One region of the Sporosarcina sp. P19 genome, then DNA from elsewhere that is predicted to be linked to it. Evidence: riboswitches for the same ligand, from Rfam matches in the RefSeq annotation. Region 1 holds a riboswitch; each other region holds the start of a gene.
The links. Region 1 has a riboswitch for cobalamin ahead of CSV74_RS13890 (DUF4430 domain-containing protein). Riboswitches for the same ligand answer to the same signal wherever they lie in the genome.
Positions count from the first base shown of each region.

Region 2: another riboswitch for cobalamin. It lies ahead of CSV74_RS12340 (ABC transporter substrate-binding protein); the one in region 1 lies ahead of CSV74_RS13890 (DUF4430 domain-containing protein).
Region 3: another riboswitch for cobalamin. It lies ahead of metE (5-methyltetrahydropteroyltriglutamate--homocysteine S-methyltransferase); the one in region 1 lies ahead of CSV74_RS13890 (DUF4430 domain-containing protein).

Region 1 covers NZ_PDYR01000015.1:12,724-18,937, reverse strand. The annotation lists gene CSV74_RS16785 (hypothetical protein) at 598-753, opposite strand; gene rpmJ (50S ribosomal protein L36) at 842-907, opposite strand; cobalamin riboswitch at 1,158-1,299, shown strand; gene CSV74_RS13890 (DUF4430 domain-containing protein) at 1,455-3,500, shown strand; gene CSV74_RS13885 (prenyltransferase/squalene oxidase repeat-containing protein) at 3,519-5,354, shown strand; gene CSV74_RS13880 (DUF4430 domain-containing protein) at 5,364-5,918, shown strand; gene CSV74_RS13875 (energy-coupling factor transporter transmembrane component T) at 5,919-6,214, shown strand, end outside.
Region 2 covers NZ_PDYR01000011.1:95,776-101,989, reverse strand. The annotation lists gene CSV74_RS12350 (adenosylcobinamide amidohydrolase) at 1-173, opposite strand, end outside; gene CSV74_RS12345 (FecCD family ABC transporter permease) at 176-1,168, opposite strand; gene CSV74_RS12340 (ABC transporter substrate-binding protein) at 1,161-2,147, opposite strand; cobalamin riboswitch at 2,288-2,414, opposite strand; gene argS (arginine--tRNA ligase) at 3,009-4,676, opposite strand; gene CSV74_RS12330 (YwiB family protein) at 4,673-5,089, opposite strand; gene CSV74_RS12325 (transglycosylase domain-containing protein) at 5,248-6,214, shown strand, end outside.
Region 3 covers NZ_PDYR01000009.1:66,810-73,023, forward strand. The annotation lists gene CSV74_RS10870 (acyl-CoA dehydrogenase family protein) at 142-1,299, shown strand; gene CSV74_RS10875 (SLOG family protein) at 1,296-1,853, shown strand; gene CSV74_RS10880 (hydrolase) at 1,895-2,434, opposite strand; gene CSV74_RS10885 (malate synthase G) at 2,572-4,761, opposite strand; cobalamin riboswitch at 5,151-5,283, shown strand; gene metE (5-methyltetrahydropteroyltriglutamate--homocysteine S-methyltransferase) at 5,430-6,214, shown strand, end outside.

The DNA.
Region 1 (6,214 bases):
TCTCAATTTACTTTTCGTAAGTTCGGGGCACTTTACTTTGTATTTCTGGAGAGGTTAATTTAACTCCCTCCAAGATATAAAAAATGACCCGCCTTGTTTCGCCTTGCAAAGCGATAAAAATTTAAAGGATTTATATAATCGGCAGTGTTTGTGGAAAAATTATTGGGCGTGAAACAGGCCAGACAATTTACCATTTAATTAAAGATGGAAATAAAGACTTTAAGGATATTACTCTTCACACGAAGATGTTTGTAAGTGAAATGTAAATATATTTATCGACCTTTTTTGTTATGGGAGATGGTGCAAAGTTTACGGCTGGCTATGTTTGGCAGCGTCTCAATTGGCTCCGCTCGTTACAATTCAAGGGTTCTTATTAGGTTAATAGGCAGGGACTAGGATGGAGGTTTGAAAAAGGTTTTATTAGTTATATTGTCTATTATTCAGGTGCTACTTTGATTTTTGTAGCAATTAAATATAGTGAGAAGAAACGGTGGAAAGGCACTTTGATAACTACATAAACGAATACAGCGATCATGGTGATAAATTATCTAGAGAAACCAATTACGATTTGAAACTTGGTAAGTTTTATATTGCCAATTACTTTTTATGTTGAGCAGCATTTGATCTTTTTCTCTGTTCAATTTCTTTGCTAAGAACTTCATTAATTTCATTATAGGATAGACCAGATTCTGCATTAAGTTTTTTTACTTCGTCTATATTCGTTCCAGCTACCGTATATTTTTTCTTATCCATATGATAATCTCCCTTTACGTTCTATTTTTCGAATAGGCGCCTATTAATGTTCCCTATACTCTTTATGACTGGCATAGAGCATCCTATATTAGCCTTGACTTTGTTTATGTTTGGGATTTTCGCAAATTGGCTTGACAGATGGTCTGACTTTCATGGTTTTTATCCCCTTTATATAGGTGTGTGATAATAGTGGAAACATCTAGGCACTGCAATCTTTTAACTGAATATATAAGTATGATTTCCTATATTTCATTTATTATGTACATTGATTTGAAAAAGCTTTCGCATTAATGGCAACCTCTTTGGAAATAAGAGGTTTTAGTTATAAAAACGCTAAAAACAGAACCCTACTCCAGTTACACCGTCTATTGATTTTACATTACAAAAACTATATGCTTAGTAACAGTTACATAGAGTATTTTGGTTCTTTGTCTAGTATGCAAAGAGTAAATAGGAATCAGGTGAAAATCCTGAGCGGTCCGGCCACTGTAATAGGGAGAAAATGTGCCCTAAAGTCAGGAGACTTGCCAAAGTATGTAAACATGACACCTTCCGGTAAAGGGTGATTTGTGTATCATTCAATTTGTGCAGTTTAATTATTGAACATACATGGTCCCCATCTCATTCAGGAGGTGGGGACTTTTTGAATTCAATATTATTGCGCACCGTATACCTTTTATAATGAAGAAAGGAAGAGTTGAATGAAAAATACGAAGAATGCATTCATGAAATACAAAAACTATATCTACTACAGCCTCATCGTTTTGCTGCTATTTAGCACAATTACATATGCGACGACTTCTAATGAACAAGCCGCTGCATTTGATTTCAATGAAAAAGTAGAGGCTTCTACGCTGAAATTAGCTGGCGGCGGGGATGAATCTTCCAATACTGATACCAATAAGATGATAGAAAGTGATGCCAATCCAGAAGATCTATCGAAATCACAAGAACTGACAAATACGGACAAGTCACAAGAGAAACCGGAAGAAAAGCCGCAAAATCAACCACTCAACAAACTAGGAACTACCCATGCACCACTTAACTCATCGAAAACGAATGACAAGACCAATACACCTGCTGAGGGCAACAACAAACCCGCACCAGAAAAAACAAAGCCGAATACGAATACAGATATAGAAATCGTCGATGTGGCGGATCAACAAAATCGCTACTTCACGACGAACATCAAAAATAATGAAACAGTCACCGATCCGGTATATGTCGTCACCGTAAACCACTTGGACGATTCTCTCATTCCCCAGGAAATGAACGTGACGTTAAACGGCAAGCAACTGAATGATTTTACAGGCGAAATCACATTCATTGAAGGTACGAATGACATTCAATTCCAAGTTATCTATAAACAATCCGACAATAAACTACTTCGTGTCAGTCAATTGTACCGTGTGACGTTAAATAGTGATGATATCATCATCACAACAGACTTAAAAGATCAAACAGTGATGGAAGAGACGCTGACATTCACCGCGAAAGCTGTGCAAGGGGAAAAAGACGCGAAGCTGAAAGTGTTAAGTAATCATCAAGAACTAAAACCACTAGCTGGGGGTTCGTATACAGCTACATTAGTTGAAGGGGAAAACACGCTCAAGCTCACCGCGCAACTACATGGAAAAAAAGAGGAACAGACCTACACCGTGATCTATGAGAAAGAAAAAATCACTATTTCATTGGAAACAGACTTAAAAGACCAACAAGCAAATAGCGCAGAGTTTTCATTCTACGCGAAAGCGACCGCGAATGAAGTGGATGTACCCCTTGAGATTACCGTCAATGATCAACTAGTAAAATCGTCAGACGGCATGAATTATCGTGTGCAGCTGATCAATGGAACGAATACTGTCAAAGTCGCTGGACATTATCAAGACGAACAATTGGAAAGACAGTACACAATCACTTATAAAGATCCGAATGTGAACGAAAAACCACAAGTCGATCCGGATGCACCGAAACTAGTGACCGATCTAAAGTCAGGTAGCACGGTCAAAGGGGATATTAAGACGATCAACGTCTGGCCGGTGACCGCTTCAGGTGAACGGATTCGAGGGAAAAACGTCCAAGTGCAAGTTAATGGGGGAAATATTCCATTCACCTGGGATGACAGCTCGAAAACGAGTTATAAACTGACATTGCAGACGGGACAAAACAACGTCACGATTAAAGTATGGGACGATGAAGGGCGCACGGTGACCGAAACATTCACGGTTACATCAGTAGCGCCAGCAGAAGACGGTGTCATCGGACAAGTAACTATCAGTCTAGAAGCTTCCGTATTAGGAATCCCCTATCTCATCAAACCGACGAAGATGGATATACACCAAGGCCAAAGAGGTTCCTATATTCTGGATCAACTACTGCGCAATAATGGTTATGAATACGGTAAAACTGGAAACCTCGACAGTAGTTTCTATTTGCGCGACGTCAGTAAGCCAGGCATGTTGAACGGACTCCATATTCCTGATGATCTGTGGGAAGTAGTCGAGAAGGTGTCCACCACTTCAAATCGGGACATCTACTCACCAGACAGCCTAAGTGAATTCGATTTCGCTAACGGCTCCGGCTGGATGTATAGCGTCAATGGCGATTACCCGAACTATGGATTCTCGGATGCGTATTTCCTCGATGGAGATGTGGTGCGAGTTCGCTACACACTTCATTATGGGAAAGATATTGGCGGGCATGACAGTTCAGGTGAAAGCGGAGCGAATTGGAATAAAGAATGGTAAGGAAAGAGAAGTGACGGAATGAGAAATATTTATGCATGGCTAGTGACAGTCGTGATAATGACGGCGGTACTCCTGCCGTCTGTTGCGTTCGCGACACCTGAAAGTGAAGAATCATTGCTGCACACAATTGAACAAATTATTGCGTGGAAAAAACAAGATGAGAATATTGCAGATTCTGACCCATTGCTGAGCAAGCCGTTTCTTGCGCATGCGGGGAACACGAACGGTGACTGGTATCCGATAGGCCTCGGCCGTATTGGCTATCCTGACGATTACCAGGCGTATCTCGCGGTCATCAAGAACAATGTGATAGAACGCTATAAAACGAAAGATCAACTCAGCGATATGAAAGCGACGGAATGGCACCGGATTTCATTGGCGATATTGGCAGCTGGCGGTGATCCGACGGCGGTTGGGGATAGTAACTTGATCGCGGACGGCACGTATAACCGTGGAATGAAAACATCTCTAGGTGCACAAGGTATCAACGGCTGGATCTGGGGGCTGATCACACTCGACAGTATGCGTTATAAAGTGCCGGATGACGCGGACATGACAAGAATCGAGATCATTAAAGAAATTATCTCACTGCAACTTGAAGATGGCGGATTTTCGTTCTATCAAGACGAAGCAGAAACTGATATGACCGCCATGGCAATTCAAGCGCTCGCGCCATATTACCAAAGCATGGAAGAGTTCACTTATACACAAAAAGATACAGGTGAGAATGTTACGAAAACGATTCACATGATTGTCGACGAAGCACTAAAAAAGTTATCGGATATGCAAACATCAACTGGTGGCTTCAGCACGCAAGAAGACGACAACGTCGAAAGTGCGGCACAAGTACTCGTTGCGCTGACGTCGCTCGGTATCCATCCCGATGAAGACGAACGCTTTAAAAAAGGCGATCACACGTTGCTCGATTTCATTATGGACTATCAAATGGAAGACGGAGGTTTTGTCCACGCGAAAACGTATAACGCGGATAATCCTTCTTCCTTACCGGATGAATCGAACTCGATGGCTTCGGAGCAAGTTCTCTATGCGCTGGTGTCGCTCTACCGACTCGAAAACGGCTACCGTACGATGTATGATTTCCGTCCTGAAAACCCGCAAGAGATGAAGCAGCAAATGCTTACATTGATGGAAGATATTCAGGACATCGATGAACAGACCAACGCCAAGCAACTCCAGCAATTGCTCGATACATATGAAAACTTCCCTATAGAGGAGCGTTCCTATGTCTACAACTTCCATAAACTCGCGGAAGCTGCAACAAAGCAATCGATCCAACTCGATCTTCCTGCATTCAGCGAAGCGTATGAAATTAATACGAAAGGCAATGGCGCGATTGCACCGATCTATCAGGAGCAAACCGCGCCACGAAATATTACCGAACAAGATGTAGAAAAAATCGATGCGATTTCTACACCCTTGACGACAGAGCATTATATTGACGTCGTTTCGATGATCGATCAGTTCGAACAAGCAGACAATAAAGGCGACTTTGAAAAGGAATTGGCTCAGCTATACGAGTACAAAGAAGAAATTGAGAAAATGGAAGCCGAGATTCAGAGCATTAATGATATGGTGCTCGATCAACTGTATCCATTCAATGAATTAACAAGTAAAGACCGAGACAACGTCGATGCGATTCTCGAGCGATTCAACGCGCTATCTCCGTATGATCAAGGAAAGGTCTTGAACTATGAAGACCTCAAAAAATCGAAAACGCAAATTGACAATGCTGTGAGAGCGAAGCGCATTTCATGGGTACTCGGAATCATTGCAGTAGGTTTAATCATCGTAGTGATGAGTAGAATCCAAAAAAGAAGGCGTCAAAGAGATTAGAGGGATATAATGAAGAAAGATCTATTAGTTGTAGCATTCATCCTCTTTATCGTCGGCTGGCTCGTCACGGGAACGAAGATTCAATCCGTGGAAGAGTATTACTTGACCCATATCGACGAAATTACGGAAGACTCGGAGACGGTGACGCTTGAAATACGCAGTGACACCGTTCTCGACGCGATGGACAAGCTGAAACCGGGTCTTGAGAAATATGTAGAACCAGACGGCGAGATCCTTAAAAAAACGGAGTACGTGCTGCGTAGTGGCGATACCGCGTTTGATTTACTCGACCGCGCGACACGTCATCACCGCATCCCGATGGAGTACCAAGGAGCTGACTACAATATTTACAACAGTATTTACGTCCAAGGCATTAATTATTTATATGAGTTCAATTGTGGTCCGTTAAGTGGCTGGATGTACAAAGTGAACGGCGAATTCCCGAGCCGTGGTGTTAGTCAATACGAGCTGCAAGACGGCGATGAAGTAGAGTTTCATTACACATGTGATGTAGGTAGAGATCTAGAGGGCTATATACGTAAATCAAAGAAAGTAGGAAACTAGATGAGCGCATTCTCAAACTTTCACCCTATATTGCTACTTGTCTACGTTACAGTCGTTGTTGTCACGATGTTCAGCTCTTTTCATCCGATCATCGTGGCGCTTGCTCTGATCGGCAGCATTCTGTACTTCTTCATGCTGCACGGAATTCGGACCGCAAGTAAAGACGTGGTCTATTACTTTTTCGTCTTCCTGCTAATTGCCGCAGCCTATCCATCGTATGTACATAACGGTTTCACCCCATTGTTTTTCCTCAATGACCACGCGGTGACGCTTGAAGCGGTAACGAAAGGACTTGT
Region 2 (6,214 bases), on a different contig from region 1:
ACCTTGCCGCTTTGTTTCGGCAAAATACCCGAAATGATTTTCAGTAAGGTTGACTTTCCGCTACCATTCGGCCCTAAAATCCCAAGAACTTCTCCTTTTTCCACGTGGAACGACACATTTCGCACAATCGGTTCTTTGCCGTAGCCTCCTGATAAGTTCTCCACTTGCAACATCTTCACATCGCTCCTTTTCTACGTTGTTTGTAAAAGATGTAAGCAAACACCGGAGCGCCAATGAATGCTGTAATGACGCCGACCGGTAATTCAGCCGGCGAAATAACCGTTCGTGCGACGAGATCGCAAATGATTAATAATGAGGCACCGTTGAATAATGATAACGGCAACACGTGACGGTGATCAGAGCCCCATAGCATACGTGTCATATGAGGGACAACTAGGCCCACGAAGCCGATTGTCCCAGACACAGCAACAGCAGAACCGGTTAATACCGAACCGCCAAGCAAAATCATTAATTTACGCTGTTTGACATTGACCCCAAGATGATGCGCGCGTTCTTCACCGAATAATAAAGCGTTCAATTCGCGACGATTGAGCCACAGCATGAATGAGCCGATGATGAAAAACGGCAGTACCATTAGAATATAATTCCATCCGCGCATGGATACGCTACCAAGCAGCCAACCCACGATCTGACGGAGTTCTTCTTGCGTTAACGCGATCATCAGCGACAGCACGGAGCCAAGAAACGAACCGAAAATAATGCCTGTCAAAATAATCGTTTCCATTTTCATTGATCGATCGACGAGACGGGCAAAACCGATCACTAGAAACATCGTCACTGCAGCACCGACCATACTAAATACAGGTAAGGTGAATGCGCCAAGAACCGGTAGAGAAATACCAAAAAAGAGTGTGATCACGGCGCCGACAGAGGCACCGGATGACACTCCGAGGGTGTAAGGATCAGCTAATGGGTTTTTCAACAGCCCTTGGAAAGCGGCTCCTGAAATAGCCAGTGAGGCACCGACGATTCCCGCCAGCAACACACGAGGCATACGGATCTTCCACAAAATATTACTTGCGGTCGCGTCCGATTGATTCCATAGCGTCTCTATTGGTATTTTCACTGTACCGATCGATACGCCGAGCCAGATTGCCACAAGCAACGTGGCAATCGACACGACATAGGCGAGAGCGGTTTTATTCACCGAATACCTCAGGATAGACTGCTTTTGCAAACAATTCTAATCCGTCAGCTAAACGTGGACCTGTACGGCTTGTAATATCTTCATCCAATTGAATGACTTGATCTTCTTTGATCGCAGTAACCGCATCGAACCCGTCACGAGTTTTAATGTTTTCTACGACGTTTGGAATATAACTATACATAGCCAAAATTACATCCGGATTTTCATCTACAATCTTTTCAGGACTGATCATAATCCAGCCCTCTTCTGTCACGATGTTTTCAGCGTTTATCATATCTAAAAATTGCTGTGGGAATGTTCCCTTTCCTGGCGTATAAATTTCAGGTGCATCGGAGTTTTCAACAAACACGCGCTTCTTGTCTGTAATGTCTGCTGCTTTCTTTTCAATATCCGCAACTTTTGTTTTCATATCTTCGACGATTTGATTCGCTTCCACATTTTTGTCCATGACTGCACCAATCAGTTCAATTGTTTCATATGTCTCGTCAAATGTCTCAGCATTTGGTACGACGATCACAGGGATGCCTGCGTCACGAATTTGATTCAATCCTTCTTCACTTGAACCCATCATCATTTCATGTGCAAATACTGCTTCCGGCTCCAATGAAATGACTTTTTCCACGTTGACCGTAAAGTCCCCTACTGTATCAAGCTCCGTTACTTCCTTAGGGTAGTCATCGTTTTCTGTTACTGCAATGACTTGATCTCCTGCATCAATACCGAATAAAATTTCCGTATTGCTTGGAACTAATGAAATTACAGTTTCCGGCGCTTGTTCAAATGTAAGTTCTTTGCCAGCCGCGTCTGTCAGGGTGTATGGATAACTCGTTGTATCCGTCGATTGTTGTTCTGTGTTCGTTTCTTCGCCAGCTTGTTTTTCATCTGCTGGTGTTTCTTCTTTTTTACTGTCACTTCCGCATGCTGCGAGTAGTAGTACCGCAAGCATTGCCGTCAGCATCAGTTGCCAAAACTTCTTCATGTGTGTTCCTCCTTTAATATGTGTGTTGCATTACGCAAGCCGCAGACATGAAAAAAACCTTCGATAGTTCGAAGGATTAGGCGGGATGAAATCAATACGTGATTTCTTCCACTGTACCTATCCTCGTAGGTTGCTGCGGAACTTCATTTTCTAAAAAGGCAGGTGACCTGGCTTGTGCATGGCACATACAGTGGCGGGACCGCATCGGATTTGAACCGATTTCGCTTTTCATCTCAAGTTTTGAGAACCTTTTTAGAAGATATGTAATTATGACTTATTATAGCGATAATAGCGTTGGTTGTACAGGGGATAGGAGGAGATTGAGTGGGGCATGGGAGTGAGGCTCCAGCAGGGGGACGCTTTCCTGAGGGGCCGCGATGAGCCAACCAGTTCGTTGCACTCTCTTTGGTTGTCTCATCTGTCGACCTGATCCTCTGGGAGTCGCCCCCTGCTTCCGCCTCACTCCCTACTTTTCGTTGTGTTGGCAGGTTGAACCGCTTTTAAGTTGTTGATGTGTCTAGCGTCATTGGAACTTTTTAAACCAAAGAATTACGAAGCGAAACTTTGCCTTTTCCTCCCGACCTCACAACATAATCACCCGTAAGCTCTTGAACTTCATTCTCTAACTCAAGAAAGAAACACTAGTGAAGCGAAGTGAGAGCCGTTACGGAGGACGGCTTTTGCGAGTAAAAGCGAAGCGTTAGGAGCACATCTTTGTACTTGAGGCGGCGACCCGGGGAGGATATCAGGTGAGACCCCTCCCGAACGCGTCCGCCTGGAACGCAGCGAAACGTTGCTTTCCCCTTTCCCATTCACAAAGAAAAGGCCAAGCAGTCGATCTGCTTGGCCTTTTTTGATATATTACATTCTTTCAGGTGCTTGCACGCCAACTAATTTCAACGCGTTCGCAATCGTCGTTTTAGTCGCTGTAATCAAAGCCAAACGTGCTTCGGAAAGATCTTTATTTTCCGGATCAAGCACCTTGTTAGCGTTGTAGAAACTATGGAATGTAGCTGCTAGTTCCTGGATATATGTTGTTACACGATGCGGTGCGCGCATGCGTGCCGAGTCGCTGATTAGTTTCGGGAAGTCTCCGAGCTTCTTCAGTAGCTCTAGCTCTTTTTCATCTTGCAATAACGTGACGTTCTCTGTTGACGCTTCTACGTTCTGTTCTTTTGCCTGACGTAGAATCGAGCAAATACGTGCGTGTGCATATTGTGCGTAATAGACAGGGTTTTCATTGGATTTGGATACTGCCAAATCTAGATCGAAGTCCATTTGTGCATCGCCTGAGCGCATCGCAAAGAAATAACGTACAGCGTCTAAGCCGACTTCTTCTACGAGTTCACGCAGTGTGACTGCTTTGCCTGTCCGCTTGCTCATCTTGAATTTTTCTCCGTCTTTATAGAGCTGAACCATTTGCGCCACTTCTACTTCGAGCGTATCGCGGTCATAGCCAAGTGCTTGGATTGCCGCTTTCATACGTGGAATATATCCGTGGTGGTCTGCTCCCCAAATATTGATGAGTTTATCGAATCCGCGACTCAATTTGTCTTGGTGATACGCGATGTCCGGTGTTAAGTATGTGAATGAACCGTCTTGTTTGATTAGTACACGGTCTTTGTCGTCACCAAATGTAGTGGAGCGGAACCAAGTGGCACCGTCTTCTTCAAAGACATGGCCGTTTTCACGAAGTTTATTAAGTGCGACTTCAATCTTGCCGTTGTTATATAGGGACGTCTCTGAGAACCAGTTATCAAAATGAACGCGGAAGTCCGCCAAGTCTTTCTTCAGTTTATCCAGTTCGATATTCAAGCCGTGCTCACGGAAAAATGCCAGTCGCTCTTCTTCTGGAACATCGACATACTTGTCGCCGTATTGTTCGACCAGGCCTTTTGCGATCGTGATAATATCTGCACCACGATAGCCATCTTCAGGCATTTCTTTTTCCAATCCAAGCGCTTCGAAATAACGAACGTCTATAGATAACGCCAAGTTGTTTATTTGATTACCTGCATCGTTTATATAGTATTCGCGCGCTACGTCATAGCCTGCTTTATCGAGAATATTACATAATGAATCGCCTAGCGAAGCTCCGCGTGCGTGCCCTAAGTGCAAGTCGCCTGTTGGGTTCGCTGAGACGAATTCAACTTGAATTTTTTGTTGTTGTCCACTGTCGGAACGTCCGTAGTCAGCTCCTTGATCAAGGACGGTCTTCACGATATTTCCAAGGCTGTCTGTTTTCAAGCGAATATTGAGGAAGCCAGGTCCAGCGATTTCAATGGAGTCAATTGCTGTGTTCGTCGTATCGAGGTGCTCCAAAATACTTTCCGCGATTGCCCGTGGTGGCTTTTTTGCTAGTTTCGTCAACTGCATGGCGATATTCGCTGCATAGTCACCGTTCTCTTTACTTCTTGGTGATTCCAGTTTAATTTCCGGAATTTCTGCACCTTCTACTAATTGTGCTTTTTCAATCGCTTCGTGCAATGCTACTTTAATTTCATGTTGAATCTGCTCTACTGCATTCATTGTGTTACCTCCGAGTAGGTTATTGTCAAATGGTATTTCCCTAATAAACTTTCGTCTGAATGTAAGTCGTACGCTACTGTAAAGCGTCCTGGTACCCACTCCAGTTGATTGGTATGAACGGCTAAATCCATAACGGCAGGACCATTACCGTACGTACCGAAACGGACATCGTCCTGTCTGAAAGGCAATCGCATCTGTACGCCGCCCTTACGCATGATGAAGGCATCATCGGCATGTAATTTCACGGTCGTTCGGACTGATGGCATTCCTTCTGTTCGTTCTTCAAACAATAAGTAAGCCTGTCCTTTTTTCTCAATGAGTTCTCCAGTTGCCTGCATCGTATGCGTTTCTGCTTGCTGGTCTGGATGTTGAATAACGGAACGGAGCTGAACTTCCATTTTTGGCGCTTCCATTCGTTCACCGCCTTAAGTAAATAGATTCACTCATTATACACTTCTTCTGGCATTAGTTTCAATGTTACACATCTAAACTTTTCCTACGAACCGTTTAATCCGTCCATAACCGTACCATACTGTCAAAAGATACTGAATGGAACGGGATGTGATGCGCAATGAAACGTACCGATTATATAAAGTCTACAAATCGTAAAAAATGGAAAAAGATTGTATTATCTCTGTCGATCACGTCAATAGCCGCAATCCTAACTGTCTTAATCGCCCTTCGAATATATGCTCAAGTACTTGGTGCCCCTTCATTGAGCGTACCAAAGGCTTCCTTGTTCCTTGATCATAGTGGACATCAGATTGGAGATCATTTTTCACAACATCGACGTTATTGGATGAAGCTGTCTGATATGTCGCCTTATCTTTCGGATGCCTTCGTTGCAACGGAAGATAAGCAATTTTATTCGCATAATGGATTTGATTATAAACGGATTGCGGGTGCAGTTCTTAAGGATGTCAAAACGATGAGTAAGGCACAGGGAGCGAGTACGATTACTATGCAATATGCGCGAAATCTGTATTTGACGCACGAAAAGTCTTGGTCACGGAAACTCCATGAAGCGCTGTTTGCCTATCGACTGGAAATCTTCTATGACAAGGATACGATTTTGGAAGGTTATTTAAATACCGTCTACTTCGGTCACGGAATGTACGGAGTGGAAGCGGCGAGCCGGTTTTATTTCTCAAAAGCCGCGAAAGACCTGACATTAGAGGAAGCGGCTACGATTGCGGCGATCGCAAAAGGCCCTTCCATTTATTCACCACTTGATCATCCTGAAAATTCACGTGACCGTCAATTGCTCGTACTGAATCAAATGGAGCGCTATGACTATATTTCTACTGAACAGAAAGAACGAGCAATAGAAGAGGAAATTGTACTCAAGACAGATAGTTGGAAAGATATGAAGCAAGTGGCACCTTACTTTTTGGATGCTGCGTGGCAACAAGCAGAAGACATTCTCGCTTCGAAAGGTCGAGCACCAGCGGAAGGTGGCTGGCAAATCCGAACGACGCTGAATCAACAGCACCAGCAAGCGGCGGAACAAGCAATTAAACAAGCAATGCCTGAAAATG
Region 3 (6,214 bases), on a different contig from region 1:
TATTTATTTTGTTTTTCTAGTATACTAGAATTTCATGACTCTTGAGAGATGTACTCAAGGTGATTTTGTATTTCTACATAAATTTACAATATATTAGTACAAATTGCAGTAAGAGACTGAAGCAGTTAGGACGTGTTACTCGTGTCAACAGAACTTTTTATTACAACGGACTTTCAACGCCGATGGGTCAATGAATTGACTGAGGCAGGTCCGTTTTTCAGCGGCTTTTCAGAACGATCTGATGAGCTTTCAAAATTCCCACAAGAGAATATAGAAAAACTCATAAAAATGGGTTATACGACGTTAACCTTACCTAAAGAGTTTGGAGGTGGGGGGATCACAGTGACGGACATGGTGCTCTTACAGGAGACCATCGCTCGTTTTGACAGTGCTACCGCTCTTGCAATCGGCTGGCATCAGGGAGTCATTGGTGAACTGTATGAGAATCGTAAATGGACGGAAGAACAATTAGCTCAGTTTAGTGAAGCGGTTCAACAAGGCGCACTTGTTAATCGTTCCGTTACTGAAGCTCAAACTGGCAGCCCTACGCGTGGCGGTCGACCACAAACGACTGCTGTTCGCACTGAGAGTGGCTGGATGATTTCAGGTGAAAAGACGTTTACGACTATGGCGCCTGCCCTTACCCATATACTTGTATCTGTTTGGATTGAAGAAAAGCAGAAAACAGGCTTTTTCTTGTTGCCAAGTGACGCAAACGGTCTCTCCATTAGAGATACTTGGCATATGATTTCAATGCGCGGTACCGAAAGTCAAACGCTTGTACTGGATCAAGTGATAGCAACGGATGATCAGTTAGTAGAAGTGAATGAAGCACCTCGCGGCAACAACCAAAACGGCTGGCTTCTTCATATTCCCGCATGTTACATGGGAATTGCCCAAGCCGCGCGTGATTATGCGGTACACTTTGCAGCAACTTATCAGCCAAACAGTCTCAATGAACCCATTGCTTCCCTTTTCAGTATCCAAACACAAATTGGGAAGATGGATTTAGAACTGATTAAGGCACGCCATTTACTTTATGATATCGCGAGAATTTACGATGATCCTGCTCGTCGAGTTCATTTACAAAATGAACTTGGGGTAGCGAAGTCGATTGTAACGAATAGCGCGATTGAAATTGTTAACTTAGCAATGCGTATTGTAGGTGCGAAAAGCTTGGAAATGTCCAATCCTCTTCAGCGATATTATCGCGATGTACGAGCTGGTCTTCACAACCCACCGATGGATGACATGACGATTACAAAGCTCGCACAAGCAGCAATTAGTGGACAACAATGATTAAACGTCTACTCGTGAGCGGTTATAAAGCCCATGAATTAGGTATTTTCAATGAAGATCATCAAGGTATTCCTATCATTAAAAAAGCGTTAACAGATCAATTGCTAGCTCTTCTAGACCAAGGACTCGAATGGGTTATCGTCAGTGGACAACTTGGAGTGGAAACGTGGATTATTGAATGTGTGTGGGATTTGCAAGAAGACTACCCCAACTTACAATACGCGGTCATCACCCCATTTCTTGATCAACAATCAAAATGGAATGAAATAAAACAAGAAACATATGAACAAATCCTATCACTCGCAGATTATTCAGTGAGTCTGACAAACAAACCGTATGAAGCACCTTGGCAATTTGTAGAGAAGAATAAGTTTCTACTTCGAAATTCAGATGCTTTGTTACTGGTATATGATGAAGAAAATGAAGGTTCACCGAAGTTCCTTAAGAAAATGGCAGTACAACTAGCTGAAACTACTAACTATGAAGTATTATCGATTACTGCCGATGATTTACAACTCATTGCAGAAGATTTGCAGCGGGAACAATGGGAATAACAAAAAGCGAAATGCCATCAAAACAGGCATTTCGCTTTTTTCTATTTGATTACTTTCAAAACTTGCTTAAATTCATCTGTCCCTGCCTCACCAAGCAACTCATACAAAGCTGTTTCTACACATGTACCTGAGACACCAAGATGTTTCATCTTTTGTAAGCCGATCATTTTATTAGCTTCTGTTCTAGATGTGACTGCATCCACTACCACTTCTACTTCATAGCCTTCTTTCACAAGATCAGCCGCTGTCATATACACGCAAATATGCGTTTCAATTCCTGCAATTAATACTTGCTTCCTATCCAACTCGTTCAACTGTTTAACAAATTCTTCATTGCCCATTGCACTAAATGTCATTTTGGCAATCGGTTGTTGTTTTTCAAGCAAGTTCGATAACGATTCGGTAGTCGGCCCTAGACCATCAGGATATTGTTCGAGCCATAGTATAGGAATATCCAATACTTGTAATCCTCTGATCAGTTTTTCCAAGTTATCATGTAATTCCTTACTTTCATTAACGATTTGCGCTAGCTTTCCTTGTACATCGACTAATACGAAAACTGTTTGATTTGTTTGCAACATGCTTTACTCATCCCCTTTTCATCATTCTCGCTAGTATAGCATGATTACAGATTTATTAGAAAAATATCATTTTTGACTAATCAAGAAAAAACCGCCACTCTTTCGTTAGTGAGAGAGTGACGGTTTGGTAATGGATATTAGTTTTGTACTGTCGCTTTTTGTTTGGCTTTTGCTTTCGCTTCAATACGACGAGCATGCAAGATCGGTTCCGTATATCCACTTGGCTGTTCCGCCCCTTTAAATATTAGGTCAGACGCTGCTTGGAACGCGATGGAATCATTATAGTTTGGTGCCATCGGCTGATACAACTCATCATCCGCGTTCTGCTGATCCACTACAATTGCCATACGCTCCAAAGTTTCTTGTACTTGCTCTTTCGTACAAACACCATGACGTAACCAGTTTGCAATGTGCTGACTCGAAATACGTAATGTTGCACGGTCTTCCATTAATCCGACATCATTGATATCAGGAACTGTTGAACACCCTACTCCTTGGTCAATCCAGCGAACTACATAGCCCAGGATACCTTGTGCGTTGTTATCTAGTTCAGATTGTACTTCTTCGGCAGACCAATCCGCTTTAGGTGCCAATGGAATGTCAAGGATACCATCGCGATAATCGATCGAACTGTCAATTCCGGCTTGTACATCTTTAACATTTACTTCATGGTAGTGCAATGCATGCAAAATTGCAGCTGTTGGTGATGGAACCCACGCAGTGCTAGCTCCAGCTTTTGGATGAGCAATTTTCTGTTCAAGCATTGCAGCCATTAAGTCAGGCATTGCCCACATTCCTTTTCCAATTTGTGCGTGTCCTGGTAGACCCGCTCCAATTCCTACTGCTACGTTTGCAGATTCATAAGAAGATAGCCATTTAGACGTCTTCATATCCGCTTTGCGAATAACTGGACCTGCTTCCATAGACGTATGGATTTCATCACCTGTACGATCAAGGAATCCAGTGTTTATAAATGCAATACGCTCTTTCACTTCATTGATTGCCGATTTCAGATTCAGTGACATTCTACGCTCTTCGTCCATAACTCCGATTTTAATTGTGTTGCGCTCAACACCTAGTAGATCTTCAATACGATCAAATAGTTTATTCGCAAATGCCGCCTCAGCTGGACTATGCATTTTCGGCTTTACAATGTAAATGGAATTGTGAAGGGAGTTTTTAAACTCTGTGTTTTCTTTAAAGTTATGTGTAGCAATCAGCGATGTAAGAACACCGTCCAAAATCCCTTCAGGTACTTCATTACCATTTTCGTCCAGGATTGCATTATTAGTCATTAAATGACCTACGTTACGTACGAACATCAATGAACGACCACGCAGAATCAACTCCTTGCCATCTCCGCCTGTATACGTACGATCTGGATTCAATTTTCTTGTAACTGTGTTACTACCGCGCTTGAATGTTGATTCCAAGTCGCCCTTCATTAGACCAAGCCAGTTACGGTATACACCAACTTTATCTTCAGCATCTACTGCAGCAATAGAGTCTTCACAGTCCATCAACGTAGAGAGTGCCGCTTCAAGTACAAGATCTTTCACACCTGCTTTATCACTTTTACCGATTGGATTATTGGGATCGATAGCGATTTCGATATGCAATCCATTATTCACTAACAATACAGCAGTCGGTGCGTCTTCAGAGCCTTTATATCCAACGAACTTGGACTCATCTTTCAATGGAGTTGTGTTACCACTTTCAAGCGTTACTTGAAGTTTACCTTCTGCAATTTTATAAGCTGTTACTTCTGCATGAGATCCTTCAGCTAAAGACGCTGCTTGATCTAACAAGTTTTTCGCAAAATCGATTACTTTTTGTCCACGAATCGGATTGTATTGAACGCCAGCTTCAGCACCCGCTTCATTACTAATTACATCCGATCCATAAAGCGCGTCGTATAGACTTCCCCATCTTGCATTCGCTGCATTTAATGCATAACGAGCATTATCGATTGGAACTACCAATTGTGAACCTGCTTGGTTTGCGACTTCATTGTCAACGTTTGCTGTTGTTACTTTGAAATCTTCAGGAACTGGCTCTAAGTAGCCAATTTCTTGTAAAAACTCTTTATATTTAGCGAAATCAATTTCGCCTTTATTATTTTGGTGCCATTCGCTAATGGTCTTTTGCAATTCATCACGTTTTTCTAATAGCGCTTTGTTTTCAGGAGCAAGTTCATGAATGAGCGAATCAAAGTTTGTCCAAAATTGATCACTTTGGACTTCTAAGTCCGGAAGAACTTCTTCGTTTACGAAGTTATATAGTTCTGTTGCGACTTGCAATTTACCTACTTTTTCATAGTTTGTCATGGATAAAGCCACCCCTTAATGTTTTTTGCGCTATTCTGTTGTATAACATATAGCGATGAACACCTATCATCGTCCATTATTCGGCAACACCCCATAGCCTGTCGATCAAAAATCGACACATAACAAACGAATGACTTCTTCACTTGAAGACGTGTTAGTACATATCATACCTAAAGTCTAGTTGACTTTCAACTGAATAGTTAAAATTTTCGCATCACGGTTGATTACGTCTGAGTCTGTCTATTTACATCAGTTATATAACAGTAGAGGTAATACACTGTTTCATCATTTCACTTCGCCATTTGTTCTTTAGGTACCCACCACTAAATTCAGATAGCAAGTTGACACACTATTTTGCATGTGATAGTTTTAGAGACAATCATCTGAATTGAATAGTTTGAAAAGTAGGTGGAATGAAAATACTTTCATTTCTTAAAAGGGAATCCTTTTCTTGGAGCGGTCCCGCCACTGTGAAGACGCCCATGCGTCCAGCCAGACACCTGCCTATTTTTCATGACGCTTAATCCTACGATGAATAGGGAAGTGTTAGACAGACGCAGTCTATAAACGCATGCTATTTTTAGCATGTTATTTTATATGTACTCGCATTTCTAACATCTCCCCTAGAGATGTTTTTTTATTATAAAAAATCAAGGGGGAATTTATCCATGGTAAAAAGTAGTATAGCGGGCTATCCGGTCATAGGTGAAAATCGTGAGTGGAAACGCGCACTTGAGGCATTTTGGTCAAAGAAGATTTCAGAGGATGATCTTCTTCAAACAACGAAAGAGATTCGCTTGGCGAACTTAAAAAAACAGCAAGATGCCGGAATTGATTTCATTGCTGTAGGTGACTTCACATTGTATGATCGTGTACTCGATACGTCTGCAATGTTTGGAATCATCCCTTCACGCTATAACTGGAAAGGCGGACAAGTTTCCACTTCCACATACTTTTCGATGGCTCGCGGTAATGATGAGGCAGTCGCTTCCGAAATGACAAAATGGTTCAATACGAACTATCACTATATCGTGCCCGAATACGAAGGTCAGCGTTTTGAACTAACTGAAAATAAACCGCTAGCTGCTTATCGTGAAGCAAAGAAAGAACTAGGTATTGAAGGTAAACCCGTTCTACTTGGCCCCTATACATTATTGAAATTATCTAAAGGGTTTGAGGATAATGATGTACCATCTATCATCCTGCAATTGATCCCACTTTATCAAAGAGTACTCCAGGAATTACAGGATGAAGGAGTACAATGGGTTCAAATCGATGAGCCAATTTTATGTACATCAATCAGCTCAGATGAAATGAAAACTGTAACAGAAATTTATTCACAACTGACAAATAATCTAAGCGGACTGAATATTCTTCTACAGACATACTTTGATTCAGTTGAACATTATACAGAAACGATTGCGTTACCTGTTGCAGCGATCGGACTCGATTT